Regions from separate parts of the Oceanimonas sp. GK1 genome, predicted to be linked through region 1. Evidence: riboswitches for the same ligand, from Rfam matches in the RefSeq annotation. Region 1 holds a riboswitch; each other region holds the start of a gene.
The links. A riboswitch is a leader RNA that binds a small molecule or an ion and turns the genes downstream of it on or off. The one in region 1 is predicted to bind thiamine pyrophosphate.
Positions count from the first base shown of each region.

Region 1 (5,364 bases):
CCCTGGGCATCGCCGTGACGGCCTGCCTAGTATGGGGCATCAATGTGGCGGCCTTTGGCTGGCGGCTGCCGCTGCACCTTTTTCCCGGCGAGATAACCCTGACCCTGGCCATCGCCGTACTGGTGGCCGGGCTGGCGGCGGCCCTGCCCATGTGGCGGCTGTGGCGTACGCCGCCCCGGGCCTTGCTGGCCGAAGAGGAAGGCCCATGATCACCCTGGGGCGTAGATTGATGGTCCTGGGCCTGCTGGTGCTGCTAAACGCCTGCGATGCCCCCCAGGAGACGAAGGCGAGCCGCAGCGATGCCGGCTTTGCCGGGCTGGGAGCATCCGCTGAGGGTTATGCCCAGGCTCGCCCCGGCATGTTGCTGCGCTTTCCTGAGGATCATGGCCCCCATCCGGACTTTCGTATTGAGTGGTGGTACCTCACCGCCAACCTGGAGGATAAGGACGGCGAGCCCCTGGGCATGCAGTGGACGCTGTTTCGTCAGGCACTGCAGCCCACCAGTGCCGGCACGGAGCCTGCCGGTCCCTGGGCGGTAAAGCAACTGTGGATGGCACACATGGCGTTGTCCCGGGGTGAGCAGCACCGAGTGGCGGAGCGTTTCGCCCGGGGCGCCGGCATGCCACCGTGGAACGGCAGCCAGCAGGCCGGGGTAACGGCACGGCCCTTTCGAGCCTGGCTGGATAACTGGCAACTGGCCAGTCTGGGCGCGAAAGGTGACGAGCTGGACTGGCTGCGGCTCACGGCTCAGGCCGAGGACGAGCAGGGTGACTTTGGTTATGAGCTGGAGCTGAAAGCCGAAGGCCCCTTGGTGCGCCACGGTGTTGGCGGCTTCAGCCAGAAATCCGCCGACGGCCAGGGCTCCCTGTATTACAGCCAGCCCTTTTACCGGGTGAGCGGCGAGGTGTGGCTTAATGGCCAACGGCTGGCGGTGAGCGGCCAGGCCTGGCTGGATCGGGAATGGAGCAGCCAGCTGCTGAGTGCCGGTCAACGCGGCTGGGACTGGTTCTCGCTGCACCTCGACAGTGGCGCCAAGGTGATGGTCTTTCGCCTGCGGGGAGGGAGCGACAATCACAGCGATTATCTGTCCGGCAGCTGGATCAGCCCGGACGGTGAGGTCACGCCGCTGAGCACAACAGCATTCACCCTTGAACCCAAGGCCCGCACCGGGGTGGCCGGCCGGCAGGTGCCGGTGCGCTGGCAACTCACCCTGCCGGAACAACAGCTGACGCTGAATATCAGCGCTCACCACCCTAACCGCTGGATGCCCACCTCCGTACCCTACTGGGAAGGGGCGGTCCGGGTGACCGATGCCGCCAGCGGTGCGCCCCGCGGTCAGGGCTATCTGGAAATGACCGGATACTGACCGGGTGACATCGTCACCCGGCCTCTATGAAAGGAATTGCGGGGAGTTAAAACATCAAGCGGGTGGTCACCCCAAACAGGCGGGGAGCGCCCAGCTGAATGTAGTCTTCGGTGACGTAGCCCTTGCGCGGGTCGTTGCCGAACTGGAAGCCGCGCACGGCGTAATCCTCGTCGGTCAGGTTACGGCCCCACAGGGTAATGCTCCAGTGGTCCCGCTGGTAGCCGAAACGGGCATGGAGCAGGGCGTAGGCGTCGGACCGGGCGTCGTGGCTGTCGGAAAAGTAGAACGTGTCCTTGCCTTCCACATCCAGGCCGGTGAACCAGCCGCTGCCGAGGTCGAGGCTGGCGCCCAGGGCAAACTGGTATTCCGGGGCGTGGGCGGCGTCGCGGCCGTCAAAGTAGGCACCGGCCTCTTCCAGCCGAGTGTCCAGCAACCCCAGGCTGCCGTAGATCTCGAGAGCGGCGCTGGCCTGCCACTGGGCCTGGGCTTCCAGGCCGTAGCTGTAGGCGCGCTCGGCGTTGGCGGTGTAGTCGATGTAGTCGGTGGAATTGTCGGGGCGCAGCACGTTACGGTAGGCGCTGATCTGGGCGTCATCCCGCTGCTGGAAGAACAGGGCCACCTGAGTGTGCAGGGTGTCGTCCAGCAGGCTATGCTTGCCGCCGATTTCGTAGTTCCACAGGGTTTCGGCATCAAAGTCACGCAGCTCGTTGGGCAGGTTGCCAGTGGCGTTGTAGCCGCCGACCTTGTAGCCCCTGGAGATCAGGGCGTAATACATCTGGCTGTCGTCCACCTGGTATTCGAGCGCGACCCGGCCGCCCCAGAGCATGTCGACGGGATCGCTGCCGTTGCCGTCACTGTCGCTGTATTGGGTGCGATCCTGCTCCACCCGCAGGCCGTTGATCAGGGTCAGCTTGTCGGTCAGTACGGTTTCCAGCTCGCCGTAAGTGGCCATCCGGTTGGCTTCATACTCGCTGGTGAAACCGGCGGGCAGGTAGGTGTAGTGACGGGTCAGATCCGAGCTGCGGTGGAAGAAGTAAATGCCGCCGGTCCAGGCGGTGCGGCCGTCGAACAGGGCGGACTCTTCGGTGGAGATAAAGCGCACGTCGGCGGTGGCACCGCGCTCGTCCCGTTGGTAGTTGTCGGTGGCGCTGTAGCCGCCGAGGCCGGGATTGGCCCAGTCCACGTCGTAGCCGTATTCCAGCTCGCTTAGGTTCACCGCCAGCGAGGTTTGCAGGGTATAGGCGCTGTGGCCATACCAGCTGGCGGTGCCCGACAGGGCCAGGGTTTTCTGGCGATCGTGGCCCGGCTGATCGGATAGGGTATGGCGGCTGTTGTCGAGGGAGAAGGCGTCGTAGCCGTTGTCGATATTGGCGTAGAAAGCGCTCAGATCCAGATCCAGATCCTCGCTGGCCTCGATGCGGAATTTGCTACGCAGCAGGGTCTCGTCAATGTTGTTGGTGTTATCGGTATGGTGATAATCATTGGTGATGAAACCGTCGCTCAGGTTGCGCTGGGCGGCAAGACGATAGCCCACCTTGTTGGTGAGCGGGCCGCCCACCGCCGCGCTCAGGTTGCGGGTGTTGTACTGCCCCAGGGTCAGCTCGGCGTTGCCTTCCGTGGTCTTGGTGGGCTCACTGGCGCGAATGTTAATCAGGCCGGCCAGGGCGTTGGCGCCATACAGGCTGCCCTGAGGGCCGCGCAGCACTTCCACCTGGCGGGCGTCCAGCAGAGTGGCGCCGCCGGCCATGGCGCTCATGTCGATACCGTCCACCACCACACCAACGGACGGGTTGACCACACCGATAAACTGGCTGCGCTCGCCCACACCACGAATTTGATAAAACTTGCCGCGGGAAGCGCCGGCGCTCAGGTTGACGTTGGGGGCCTGGGCCAGCACGTCTTCCAGGTGATCCTTGCCCGGCTGCTCCAGTCTTTCTTCATTCAGCACGCTCACGCTGGCGGCGGTGTCCTGCAGGGTATCTTCCCGAAAGCTCGAGGTCACCAGTACGGGGGCCAGGGTGTAGACGGATTCAGAGTTATCGGCGGCCTGGGCCGGCAGAGCGGCTGCCATGGCCAGGGTTAAGGCAGAGGGGACAACAGGGTTCAGTCTTGGCACTTTATATCTCCATTTCAGTGCGAAGACCCGGTAGCAATACGAGCAGGGCAGGGCGTTGTGAGCTTCCTATTCCTACGCCGGTATCAACCGGATCAGGTTCAAAGGGTTCGCGCACGGCGCATCTCAGGCAATGGGTTGCCACCCCTTAGGATTTGGCCTTGGTTATAAGGCGAGCGGAATTATACGCATTCAGGCATAAAGGTCGACAAGAATCGAGGGTTGGTACTGACGTGCGGTCACGTGTTGACCGAATCCACCTGGACATTGCGACAGCGGCAGTGAGCCATGCTTATGCTTTTTGAATGATGAACCGACTTTACATCTACATAAGAATAATCTTATATTAGTTTTGCCTTAATTAAACGGAGTGCTCATCATGAAAAAAGGAAGAAAAATACTGGCCGCGCTGGCCCTGGGGGCCGGCATCAGTGCCGCGAGTGCCGCTCAGGCGGCAGAGTCAAAGGTCTTGCTGCTGGTCACCAGTGCCGCGCCCCAGGTGCAGGGCATGGCCATGGTGCTGGGCAATGCCATGCAGGAGCAGGGCCGTCAGGTGAAGGTGCTGCTGTGCGACAAGGCCGGGGATCTGGCCATTAACGGATACAGCAGTGCGCCGCTGAAGCCAAACAACGTCACCCCGGAGCAACTGATGAGCAAGCTGCAGCAGGGGGGCGGCAAGGTAAGCGTGTGCGCGCTTTATCTGCCCAACAGCGAATACGACAAGACGGATCTGCGCGAACAGGTAGAGGTCGCCACGCCGGCCGAGATGGCCGCCATGATGACGGCGGACGATGTACGGGTATTCAGCTTCTAAAAAGGAGAGCAACCATGTGGAAAGTACTGACGCCGGCGCTGCTGGCCATGACCCTGGCACTGCCGTCCTGGGCGAGCAGCGACGAACTGGGGCTGAGTGCCCGCCAGGCCTATGAGCAGAACCGCGACAACGATCAGGTGTTGCTGGTGGATGTGCGCGATCCGGTGGAGATCATGTTTGTAGGGGGCACCAACGAGGTGGATGTCAACGTGCCCTATCTGCTGGTGGATCGCAGCCAGTGGGATGAAGACAACCAGCGCTTTCGGTTATACCGCAATCCGCAGTTTATTGAGCAAATCAAGGCGGCCCTGGCCGAGCGCGGCCTGGATGAAACCGCCACCGTCATCACCATGTGCCGCTCCGGCAGCGAGCGGGGCCTGCCCAGCGCCGAATTTTTGCGGGAGCATGGGTTTTCCAACGCCCGTTACGTGGTGCACGGCTTTCAGGGGGATGCCATCAAGGAAGGCGAGCGAACCGGTTTTCGCCTGGTGAATGGCTGGCAGAACGAGGGCTTGCCCTGGAGCCCGCGTCTGAGCCCGGACAAACTGCAGCGGCCACAGTAAGCAGGCTTGCGAGCAAACCCACCATGGAGCTGATTTTTCTGGGCACCTCCTCGGGCACACCCACCAAAACCCGCAGCCTGTCGGCGCTGGCCCTGCGCCGGCACAAGACAAAGTCCTGGCTGCTGGTGGATTGCGGCGAAGGCACCCAGCACCGGCTGCTGCAGGCGCCGCTGTCGCTGCACTGGCTGCAGGCGGTGTGCATCACCCACCTGCACGGGGATCACTGCTACGGCCTGCCGGGCCTGCTGGCCAGCGCCGGGCTGAACGGCCGCACCGCGCCGCTGACCATTGTCGGCCCGGCGGGGCTGCAGGCCTGGATTGAACAGACCGCGGCCATCAGCCAGTTGCAGCTGAACTTTGAGCTGCGCTTTGCGGACGTGAACTCCCTTATCAGCCGCCCGCTGGCGCTGGAAGGATTTGACATCACGGCCACGGCGCTGTCGCACCGGGTGCCCAGTTTTGCCTATGGCTTTACCGAAACACATCTCGCGGGCCGGCTCGACACCCA
Region 1 is NC_016745.1:2,339,607-2,344,970, reverse strand. Features, by position in the region: gene GU3_RS11105 (FtsX-like permease family protein) at 1-209, shown strand, start outside; gene GU3_RS11100 (lipocalin-like domain-containing protein) at 206-1,366, shown strand; gene GU3_RS11095 (TonB-dependent receptor) at 1,413-3,437, opposite strand; TPP riboswitch at 3,535-3,638, opposite strand; gene GU3_RS11090 (DsrE family protein) at 3,859-4,293, shown strand; gene GU3_RS11085 (rhodanese-like domain-containing protein) at 4,308-4,856, shown strand; gene GU3_RS11080 (ribonuclease Z) at 4,880-5,364, shown strand, end outside.

Region 2 (5,364 bases), 1.3 Mb from region 1:
CCACGGCCCTCTTTATTCCCTGAACGAGCTTGCCGGGCACCGTTTTGTCAGCACCACGCAGCCACGGCCCGGCAGCGTGTTTATGCGCTGGATGGAGGCCCATGTTCCGGCGGCGCAAATCTTCTACCGGGTGCAGGATTTCACCGGTTTTATTCCCGCGCTGCAGGCCGGGCTGGGCTGTGGCCCGCTGAGCTGCTGGCAGGCCAGCCTGGCCCCTGAGCTGCTGCCCCTGTTGCCGCCCCCGCCAGACTGGACTTATGACCTCTGGCTGACCAGCCACGGGGATTTGCACCGTTCGGCCAAGGTGCAGGCCTTTACCCGTTTTCTCAAGCAGAGGATTGCCGAGCGCCAGGCCGATTTTATGCCGGCATAAAAAAACGCGGCCGGGGCCGCGTTGCTGAGTGCCATGACGGTTATTTTACCGTCCAGCCGATGGTTTCGCCGGCGCGAATGGGCACCAGCTGGTCGCCGCCCAGGGGCAGGGTTTCGCCCACGGTCCAGGACTCTTTCACCAGGGTGATGGTGTCTTGGTTGCGGGGCAGGCCGTAGAAGTCGGGGCCGTTGTGGCTGGTAAAGGCTTCCAGCTTGGCCAGCGCGCCGGCTTCTTCAAAGGCTTCGGCATACAGCTCCACGGCGGCGTGGGAGGTGTAGGCACCGGCGCAGCCGCAGGCGGCTTCCTTGCGGTGCTGGAAGTGCGGCGCCGAGTCGGTGCCCATAAAGAACTTCTTGCTGCCGCTGGTGGCGGCACGCACCAGGGCCTGCTGGTGGGTGTTGCGCTTGAGAATGGGCAGGCAGTAGTAATGGGGACGAATGCCGCCCGCCAGCATATGGTTGCGGTTAAACAGCAGGTGGTGGGCGGTGATGGTGGCGGCCACGTTGTCGCCGGCCTGCTCCACAAAGTGCACCGCGTGCTCGGTGGTGATGTGCTCCAGCACAATCTTGAGATTCGGGAAGTCGCGCACCACGTCGGGCAGCACGGTTTCCAGGAACACTTTTTCCCGGTCGAAGATATCGATGCGCGAGTCGGTCACTTCACCGTGCACCAGCAGCAGGGTGCCGGTTTCCTGCATGGCTTCCAGCACCGGGTAGATGTTTTTCACATCGGTCACGCCGGAGTCGGAGTTGGTGGTGGCGCCGGCCGGGTACAGTTTGCAGGCTACGATGGCGCCGCTGGCGCGACCCTTGCGGATCTCTTCGGGCTGCGTGTTGTCGGTGAGATACAGGCTCATCACCGGCTCAAACTGGCTGCCTTCGGGGCGTACCGCCAGAATGCGTTCGCGGTATTCGTTGGCAAGCTCGGTGGTGGTCACCGGCGGCACCAGGTTGGGCATGACGAGGGCGCGGCCCAGGTAGCGGCTGGCGTCGCGCACGGTATCTGTCAGTTGCGCCCCGTCGCGCAGGTGCAGGTGCCAGTCGTCGGGGCGGGTAATGGTCAGTGTGGTTGTCATTGTCGGCTCGGCGTTATCCATGGCTTTTGAGGCCTTTATTATCCACCCGCGAGCCTTTTTCACCAAACTTCTGAAAACGTAAGGGGTGAGGCGTAAAGGGTGAGGGGGGAAAACAGGCCGTCTGGCGGGTGATTGTTCACCTCACACCTTACCCCTCACGCCTCTCGCCCTTGGGCGCAGGGGTATGTTATGGTCTGTGCCGAGACACGGGGTGTCCTGCATGCAGGGCTGAGATAACACCCGTTGAACCTGATCCAGTTCATACTGGCGAAGGGATGTCAGCCTGCCGGTTCGTGCCATTGCTGCCTCATCATGCCTTCGCCTCAGCTTCGAGGTAGAAAATGCAAACGTCCATTCAACTTAATGAACAACTGGTGCTGGTCACCGGCGGTGCCCGCGGCCTGGGCGAACAGCTGGTGCGCGCCTTTCTGCGCGAGGGTGCCAGGGTGGTGATCAACTACCTGCACAGCGCCGAGGCGGCCCAAAAGCTGGCCGCCGAGTCCCCGCAGCAGGCCCTGGCCATTCAGGCCGACGTGACCGACGCCGCCGCCGTGCAGGCCATGTTTGCGCAGGCCGAGGCCCACTTCGGCTGCCCGGTAACCACCGTCATCAACAACGCCCTGCCGGCGTTTTCCTTTAACGGCGATGCCCGCACTCACGCCAATGAGCTGGCCTGGGAGCACCTCAACCAGCAGCTGGAAGGGGTGGTGGGCGGTGCCATCAACACCACCCGGGCGGCGCTGGCCGGCATGCGCAAGCAGGGCTTTGGCCGCATCGTCAACGTGGGTACCAACCTGTTCCAGAACCCGGTGGTGCCTTACCACGACTACACCGCCGCCAAGGCGGCGCTGCTGTCGCTGACCCGCACCCTGTCCCAGGACCTGGGCCCCGACGGCATTACCGTCAACATGGTGTCCGGCGGCCTGCTGCGCACCACCGACGCTTCCGCCGCCACCCCGGAAGCGGTGTTTGACTACATCGCCGCCAGCACCCCGCTGCGCCGGGTGACCACGCCGGCGGAATTTGCCGACGCCACCCTGTTCTTTGCCTCCCCCTGGTCGCGCTCGGTCACCGGCCAGAACCTGGTGGTGGACGGCGGTCTGGTGAAAAACTGATGAGCAGCAAGCAACGCATGATGCACCTGAACCTGTTTCTGTTCGGGTGCGGCCACCATAGAGCCGCCTGGCGTCATCCCCATTCCGCCGTGGAGCAGCTGGGGGACATTCGTTATTACGAGCGGCTTGCGCAAACCGCCGAGCGCGGCAAGCTGGACGCGGTGTTCTTTGCTGACGGCCAGTCCACCGGCAATGTGGCAGACGGCAGCTACTGGTTTCTGGAGCCACTCACCGCCATGGCGGCCATGAGCCGGGCCACGGATCGCATTGGTTTTATCAGCACCGTCTCCAGCACCTTTTTCACGCCCTTTCATGCCGCCCGCATGATGGCCTCGCTGGATCATATTTCCAATGGCCGCATGGGCTGGAACGTGGTCACCTCCATGTTCGACGTGGAAGCCCGCAACCACGGCTACGAGGCCATGCCGGCCCACGCCGAGCGTTATCGCCGGGCCGAAGAATTCGTGGACGTGGTGATCAAACTGTGGGACTCCTGGCAGGAAGGGGCCCTGGTGATGGATCGTGCCGGCCACTACGCCGATCCGGAAAAAGTGAACCCCATCAATCACCACGGCGAGTTCTTTCTGGTGGACGGACCGCTCAATGTGCCACGTCCGCCCCAGGGCCACCCGGTGTTGTTCCAGGCCGGCGCCTCGGAGCAGGGCCGGGCACTGGCGGCCCAGTGCGCCGAGGCCATTTACGCCGTGGCCTACGATTTGCCGGCGGCCCAGGACTATTACCGGGACATCAAGCGCCGGGTGCAGGAGGCTGGACGCAACGTGGACGTACCCATCATGCCGGGGCTGGTGACCTATGTGGCTTCTACCGAAGCCGAGGCCAAGGCCAAGCAGCGGGAGCTGGATGAGCTGTTGCCCGCCGACGCTTCGCTGCGCCAGCTGGGTACCTACGTGGGCCAGGACTGCTCCGGCTGGGAGCTGGACGCGCCGGTGCCGGCACTGCCGTCACTCGACGTGTTCACCGGGCCCAAGGGCCGTTACGCCACTATCTTGCGCATTATTGAAACCGAGCAGCCGACGGTGCGCCAGCTGCTGGGCCGGCTTGCCGCCGGCGGCGGCCACTGCACCATGGTGGGCACGCCGGAGTCGATTGCCGACCGCATGGAGCAGTGGTTCCGCAATGAGGGCGCCGACGGCTTTAACCTGATGCCGCCGTCACTGCCCGCGGGCATTGAGGACTTTGTGGATCAGGTGGTGCCCGAGCTGCAGCGCCGCGGCCTGTTCCGCACCGAGTATGAAGGTCGCACCCTGCGGGAGCATCTGGGATTGGCGAGACCGTAAGGAAAGTCATTCAAGGAATGTCACCCCCGCGAGGGCGGGGGTCCATTCTGCCGGTGACGGTGCAAGCCGCCCTGGACTCCGGCCTTCGCCGGAGTGACGATTAGGGGCTCACCCGCCCGGTGGCGTCAGCCGCTGCTCCAGGCGGCGGAACAGGGCGTCGAGCACCATGGCCATCAGTGCCACCATGATGCCGCCTTGCAGTACAAAGGCCAGGTTGTCGGTGAGCAGGCCGGCGATGATCACTTCGCCAAAGCCTTTGGCCGCCACCGTGGAGCCAATGGTGGCGGTGCCAATGCTGATCACCAGCGAGATACGAATGCCCGCCACCAGGGTGGGCAGGGCCAATGGTAACTCTACCCGCCACAACCGTTGCAGGGGCGTCATGCCCATGCCCCGGGCGGCTTCGCGTACGCTGGGTGGTATCTGTTGCAGGCCGGTGACCGCGTTTTCAAAGATAGGCAACATGCCGTACAGCAGCAGGGCCACCAGGGTGGGCGTCAGGCCAAAGCCCAGGGCCGGCACCGCCAGGGCCAGTACCGCCACCGGCGGAAAGGTCTGGCCCAGGTTGGCCACGGCCCGGGCCAGGGGAAAGAACGGCTGCCCCGCCGGCCGGGTCACGGCCACCGCGGCCCCCAGTGCCAGCAGGGTGGCCGCGGCAATGGCGGCAAACACCGCCAGGGCATGCCAGCCCAGCAGGTGGGCAAAGCTGTCGCGGGCATAAATGACCGGGGCGCGTTCATCCACCAGAGGGCGAAACAAGGGTTCCAGCATCTCCATATTGACGGTGAGCAGCGTCAGCAGCAGTGCCGGCACCAGCCAGCCGAGGGTGCGGCTCATGCGCCGGATCCCTGTTTCAGCAGCGCGCTCAGGGTCACGGCGCCGATGGGCTTGCCGGCCCCATCCACCACGGTCAGCCGGTCGGCGCCCTGCCACATCAGCTCGGCCATGGCGTCCCGCAGGCTGGTGCCGGCGGCCATGGCCGGACCGGCGAGGGTATTGGCCGGGGTCATGATCTCGGCCAGGGTCTGGGTGGCGAGCAGCCGCAGGGCCCTGTCCTGGCCACCCACCAGGCTCTGTACAAAGCCCGGTTTCGGGTGGCGCAGCAGGGCTTCGGGGCTGTCCATCTGCAGGATTTCGCCCTTGTCCATTACCGCGATGACATCGGCCAGCTTGATCGCTTCTTCCAGATCGTGGGTCACCATGATGATGGTAATGCCCAGCAGTTGTTGAATATGCAGCAGCTCGTCCTGCAGGTGTTCGCGGGTAAGCGGATCGAGGGCACCAAAGGGCTCGTCCATCAGCAGCAGCTCGGGGTGGGCCGCCAGCGCCCGGGCCACGCCCACCCGCTGCTGTTCGCCGCCGGAAAGCTGGTGCGGGTATTTGCCGGCAAAGGTGGTGGCATCGAGCCGGAACAGGTTGAGCAGCTCGATGACCCGGGCGTCGATGTCGGCCCTGCTCCAGCCCAGCAGCCGGGGCACGGTGGCAATGTTGCGGGCAATGGTC
Region 2 is NC_016745.1:80,380-85,743, reverse strand. Features, by position in the region: gene GU3_RS00410 (LysR family transcriptional regulator) at 1-373, shown strand, start outside; gene pyrC (dihydroorotase) at 414-1,448, opposite strand; TPP riboswitch at 1,646-1,741, shown strand; gene GU3_RS00400 (3-oxoacyl-ACP reductase) at 1,790-2,563, shown strand; gene GU3_RS00395 (LLM class flavin-dependent oxidoreductase) at 2,563-3,861, shown strand; gene GU3_RS00390 (ABC transporter permease) at 3,970-4,698, opposite strand; gene GU3_RS00385 (ABC transporter ATP-binding protein) at 4,695-5,364, opposite strand, start outside.
Region 2: linked by a shared signal. The riboswitch ahead of GU3_RS00400 (3-oxoacyl-ACP reductase) and the one ahead of GU3_RS11095 (TonB-dependent receptor) in region 1 are both predicted to bind thiamine pyrophosphate.

Region 3 (5,364 bases), 1.7 Mb from region 1:
TGAATTCCGCAATCTGCTGGCGGAGCTGGAGTCGGACTCGGCCGGGGAAGCCGTACCGGCGGCACCGGCGCTGGAGACCGACTATCAGACCGTAACCGGCCAGGCCGAGCTGGATGAATGGATTGCCCGGCTCAAGGCGGCGCCCTATTTCGCCTTTGATACCGAGACCACCAGCCTCAGCTACCGGGATGCCCGGGTGGTGGGGGTGTCGTTTGCGGTGGAGGCGGGCCAGGCCGCCTATGTGCCCTTTGGCCACGATTACCTGGATGCCCCCGAGCAGCTGAGCGAAGCGCAGGTGCTCGGGGCCCTCAAGCCGTTGCTGGAGGATGAAAGCCGCATCAAGCTGGGCCAGAACCTCAAATACGACATCAACGTGCTGAAAAACCACGGTATTGCGCTGAAGGGCGCGCTGCTTGATACCATGCTGGAGTCCTATGTGCTCAATTCGGTACAGACCCGGCACGACATGGACAGCATGGCGGCCTTTTTCCTCAATCACAGCACCACATCCTTTGAGTCCATTGCCGGTAAGGGTGCCAAACAGCTCACCTTTAACCAGATCCCTCTGGAGCAGGCGGGGCCCTATGCGGCGGAAGACGCCGACATTACCCTGCGGCTGCATCACCATCTGAGCGAAAAACTGGCTGCCGAGCCGGTGCTGGAAAGCGTGTTCAATGATATTGAGATGCCGTTGGTGCCGATTCTGGCCCAGATGGAATACACCGGCGTGCGCATCGACAGCCAGCTGCTGGCCATGCAGAGTGAGGAAATAGCCAAGCGGCTGAAGGAGCTGGAGCGGGAGGCGTTTGAGCTGGCCGGTGAGCCCTTTAACCTGAGCTCCACCAAGCAGCTCGGCGAGATCCTGTTCACCAAACTGGCACTGCCGGTGATCAAGAAGACCCCCAAGGGAGCGCCGTCCACCGCCGAAGAAGTGCTGCAGGAGCTGGCGCTGGATTACCCGCTGCCCAAACTGCTGATGGAATACCGGGGCCTGAGCAAGCTCAAGTCCACCTACACCGACAAGCTGCCGCTGATGGTGAATGAGCACAGCGGGCGCATTCATACCTCCTACCACCAGGCTAACACCGCCACCGGCCGGCTGTCGTCGTCGGATCCCAATCTGCAGAACATTCCCATCCGCACGCCGGAAGGGCGGCGCATTCGCCAGGCTTTTGTGGCCGAGCCCGGCTACAAACTGGTGGCGGCGGACTACTCCCAGATCGAGCTGCGCATCATGGCGCACCTGTCCCAGGATCAGGGGCTGCTGGACGCCTTTGCCCACGGCCAGGACATTCACAAGGCCACCGCCGCCGAGGTGTTCGGGGTGGCGGTGGAGCAGGTGTCTGCCGAGCAGCGCCGCCGGGCCAAGGCCATCAATTTTGGCCTGATCTACGGCATGAGTGCCTTTGGTCTGGCGCGCCAGCTGGGCATTGGCCGCAACGAGGCCCAGGACTACATGAACATCTACTTTGAACGCTACCCCGGGGTGCTGCGCTACATGGAGACCACCCGGGAGCAGGCCAGTGAACAGGGCTATGTTTCCACCCTGTTCGGCCGCCGGCTCTACCTGCCGGAAATCAAATCCAAGAACGGCGCCCGGCGCAAGGGTGCCGAGCGGGCCGCCATCAACGCGCCCATGCAGGGCACTGCCGCCGACATCATCAAGCAGGCCATGATTCGAGTGAATGACTGGCTGGGTGAGCTGCCCGAGGGCGAGGTACGCATGCTGATGCAGGTGCACGACGAACTGGTGTTTGAAATTCGTGAAGACAAGGTAGACGCCCACCGGGAAACCATCTGCGCGCTGATGCAGCAGGCCGCCAGTCTGGATGTGCCCCTGCTGGTGGAAGCCGGGGTGGGTGACAACTGGGATCAGGCTCACTAATCTGACAACAAAATAACGATAATGAAATAATATTACGTATCTCGACTTTTCTCTGCTTTCCTTCGGGAGTAGAGTGTCATCAGGTACAGAGGCAGGGTAAATCACCCTGTCACGCTTTTTGCATTTACTTCATATGCTGCTCAGGCCGCCTTCAGCCAGAATGCTGAAGGCGTTTTTTTATGCCCGCTGTTCGGCTGTACACAGGTGTTGTATACAATCCAACTCCATTTTTGTTGTTAAGTTACATTTTTGTGAGTGAATGCGTCGACTGGCATTTGGCCAGTGGGCTGGGTATTATCGTGCGATTGGTCGGGGAGCCGAAAGGCCGAGACGGCAGTGATATGCCGAACCCGTTGAACCTGATCCAGTTAACACTGGCGTAGGGAACCGATGGCCGATGGCCTTGTGGTTTTCACGCCTTACAAGGACCATAAGGACATGCACAGCAGCAAAGCCATTATTCTTTCCATTGCCGGCTCCGACAGCGGCGGCGGCGCCGGTATTCAGGCCGACATCAAGGCCATCTCCGCCACCGGCGGCTACGCCTGCTCGGTGATCACCGCCATTACCGCCCAGAACACGCAGCGGGTGACCGCCGTGCACCCGGTACCCCAGGAGATCATTCGTGCCCAGCTCGACGCCGTGTTCAGCGATCTGCCGGTCATGGCGGTGAAGGTGGGCATGCTGGGGGATACCGACACCATCAATACCGTGGCCGACGCCCTGGAACAATACCGGCCACAACACCTGGTGGTGGATCCGGTGATGGTCAGCGCCAACGGCGACATGCTGCTGGCCCCCGAGGCGGTGGATTGCCTCAAGCAGCGGTTGCTGCCGCTGGCGGACGTGATCACCCCCAACCTGCCGGAAGCCGCCTGCCTGGTGGAACGGCCGGTGCCGGCGTCACTGCGTGAGGTAGAGCCCCTGCTCACCGCCCTTAATGAGCTGGAGTGCCGGGCGGTGCTGCTCAAGGGCGGCTTTCTGCAACAGGAGCCGCGCAGTCCCGACTGGCTGCTGCACCATGGCGAGGTGCGCTGTTTCGACACCCCCAGAGTGATCACCGCCAACACCCACGGCACCGGCTGTACCCTGTCCGGGGTGCTGGCTTCCTACCTGGCGCAGGGCCTGACACTGGAGCTGGCGGTGGCCTCGGCCAAGCACTATATCGAGCGGGCCATCGAGGCCGGTGCTCACTTGAAAATCGGCCAGGGCCGGGGCCCGGTGGAGCACTTTTTCGCCCGCTGATCCCGGCATTAGTGTCCCGGTTTGCTTGCGTCCGGCCGGGGCGGCTTGTAGTATGCGTATCGCTAATAATCAATAAAAAATGGATTAACTTCCTGATAGTTAATCCAATTATGTTCACTGCTATAGTCTGCATTCAGAGTCTCTCCTTTCATCTTCGCCGATCCTGACGCCCCGTTCACGGGCATGAAAAGGAGCCTTGCGTATGCTTGTTGCCGTATTGGCAGGTTTTGTTCTGGCCGCCCTGGTGCCGCTGTTAAGTCCCCGCCTCGGTCGGCATATCGGCGGGTTTCTGGCGGTGTTGCCGGCGGCGCTGTTCGGTTATTTCGCCAGCTTCTGGCCCCGGGTCACCGGCGGTGAAGCGGTGCAGTTTCACTACGACTGGATCCCCAGCCTCAATATCAGCCTGAGCTTTCTGCTGGATGGCCTTGGCCTGATGTTCGCCCTGCTGATCACCGGCATCGGCACCTTCATTCTCATCTACGGCGGCCGCTACCTGGAAGGCAACAAGGACAGGCACAAGCTGCTGATGTACCTGCTGGCCTTTATGAGCGCCATGCTGGGGGTGGTGCTGTGCAGCAACCTGATTGGCCTGTTCGTGTTCTGGGAACTCACCAGCATCACCTCCTACCTGCTGATCGGTTTTAACCACGAGCAGGAAAAGGCCCGCAAGGCGGCGCTGCAGGGACTGTTCGTCACCATGGGCGGTGGCCTGGCACTGATGACCGGGCTGATTATGCTGGGCTGGATGGCCGGCAGTTTTGAGCTGACCGAGGTGTTGACGCAAGGGCCGGCACTGCAGCAGCACCCGCTGTTCCTGCCGATGATGGGCCTGGTGTTGCTGGGCACCTTTACCAAGTCGGCCCAGTTTCCGTTCCATTTCTGGCTGCCCAATGCCATGGCCGCGCCCACCCCGGTGAGCGCCTATCTGCATTCGGCCACCATGGTCAAGGCCGGGGTGTTTCTGATGGCCCGGCTGCAACCGGTGATGGCGGGCAGCGAGGCCTGGCTGCTGACGCTGTCGGCGGTGGGCGCCCTGACCATGACGGTGGGCGCCGTGATGTCGGTGTGCAGCACGGATCTCAAGCGCATTCTGGCCTTTTCCACCATCATGGCCCTGGGCACCCTGACCTTGCTGATTGGCATCGGCACCCCGGTGGCGCTGAAGGCGGCCATGGTGTTCCTGCTGGCCCATGCCCTGTACAAGGGGGCGCTGTTTATGGCCGCCGGCACCCTGGATCACGCCACCGGCACCAAGGACGTGCGCGAGCTGGGCGGACTGCGCCCCCACATGCCGCAGACGGCGCTGTTTTTGTGGGTGGCGGCGCTGTCCCTGGCCGGCATTCCGCCGCTGTTCGGCTTTATCGCCAAGGAGCTGATGTTTGAGGCGGCCCTGGGGGCCAGCGCCCTGTCCACCCTGCTGGTGGTACTGGCGATGATCACCGCCGTGTGCATTGTCGCCGCCAGCGCCCTGGTGGCCATCAAACCCTTCTGGGGTGACCACAAACCCACACCCAAAACGCCCCATGAGGCGCCGGCGGCCATGCGCCTGGGCTTCAGCGTGCTGGCAGTCTTGAGCCTGGTGCTGGGGCTGGTGCCCGGGCTGGCCGAGCCGCTGCTGGCGGCGGCGGTCACCGCCATTAGTGGTGCGCCGGCCGCCGACCTGGATCTGGCGCTGTGGCACGGCATCAATCTGCCGCTGCTGTTCAGCGCGGTGGCACTGGTGGCCGGTGGCTTGCTGTATCGCCGCTGGAACCGGGTGTATCAGCCGCTGGGTAACGCCATTTATCCTCTGGCTTACGGCCCCGAACGGGGTTATGAGCACATGATGGACGGCCTGGTGCGGCTGGCCCGCTGGCAGACAAAGCTGCTGCAGAACGGCTACATGACCAATTACATTCTGACCATACTGATCACCGCCATCGGCCTGCTGGTGTATGCCTTCTGGGCCCACGACGCCTTTGTGTATTCCCTGTCGTTCGAGGGGGTGTATTTCTACGAGGTGATGATTGGCCTGCTGATGCTGGTGGCGGTGGTGTATGCCAGCGCCACCCATCTGCGGCTGGGCTCGGTGGCGGCGGTGGGCGTGCTGGGCTTTGCCATGGCGCTGATCTACGTCTTCTACAGCGCCCCGGATCTGGCCATTACCCAGATGCTGGTGGAAACCTTGACGGTGATCCTGCTGGTGCTGGTGCTGTTCCGCCTGCCCGGTTTTCAGGATTTGTCGAGCCCCGGGA
Region 3 is NC_016745.1:531,999-537,362, forward strand. Features, by position in the region: gene polA (DNA polymerase I) at 1-1,885, shown strand, start outside; TPP riboswitch at 2,186-2,288, shown strand; gene thiD (bifunctional hydroxymethylpyrimidine kinase/phosphomethylpyrimidine kinase) at 2,324-3,130, shown strand; gene GU3_RS02570 (putative monovalent cation/H+ antiporter subunit A) at 3,333-5,364, shown strand, end outside.
Region 3: linked by a shared signal. The riboswitch ahead of thiD (bifunctional hydroxymethylpyrimidine kinase/phosphomethylpyrimidine kinase) and the one ahead of GU3_RS11095 (TonB-dependent receptor) in region 1 are both predicted to bind thiamine pyrophosphate.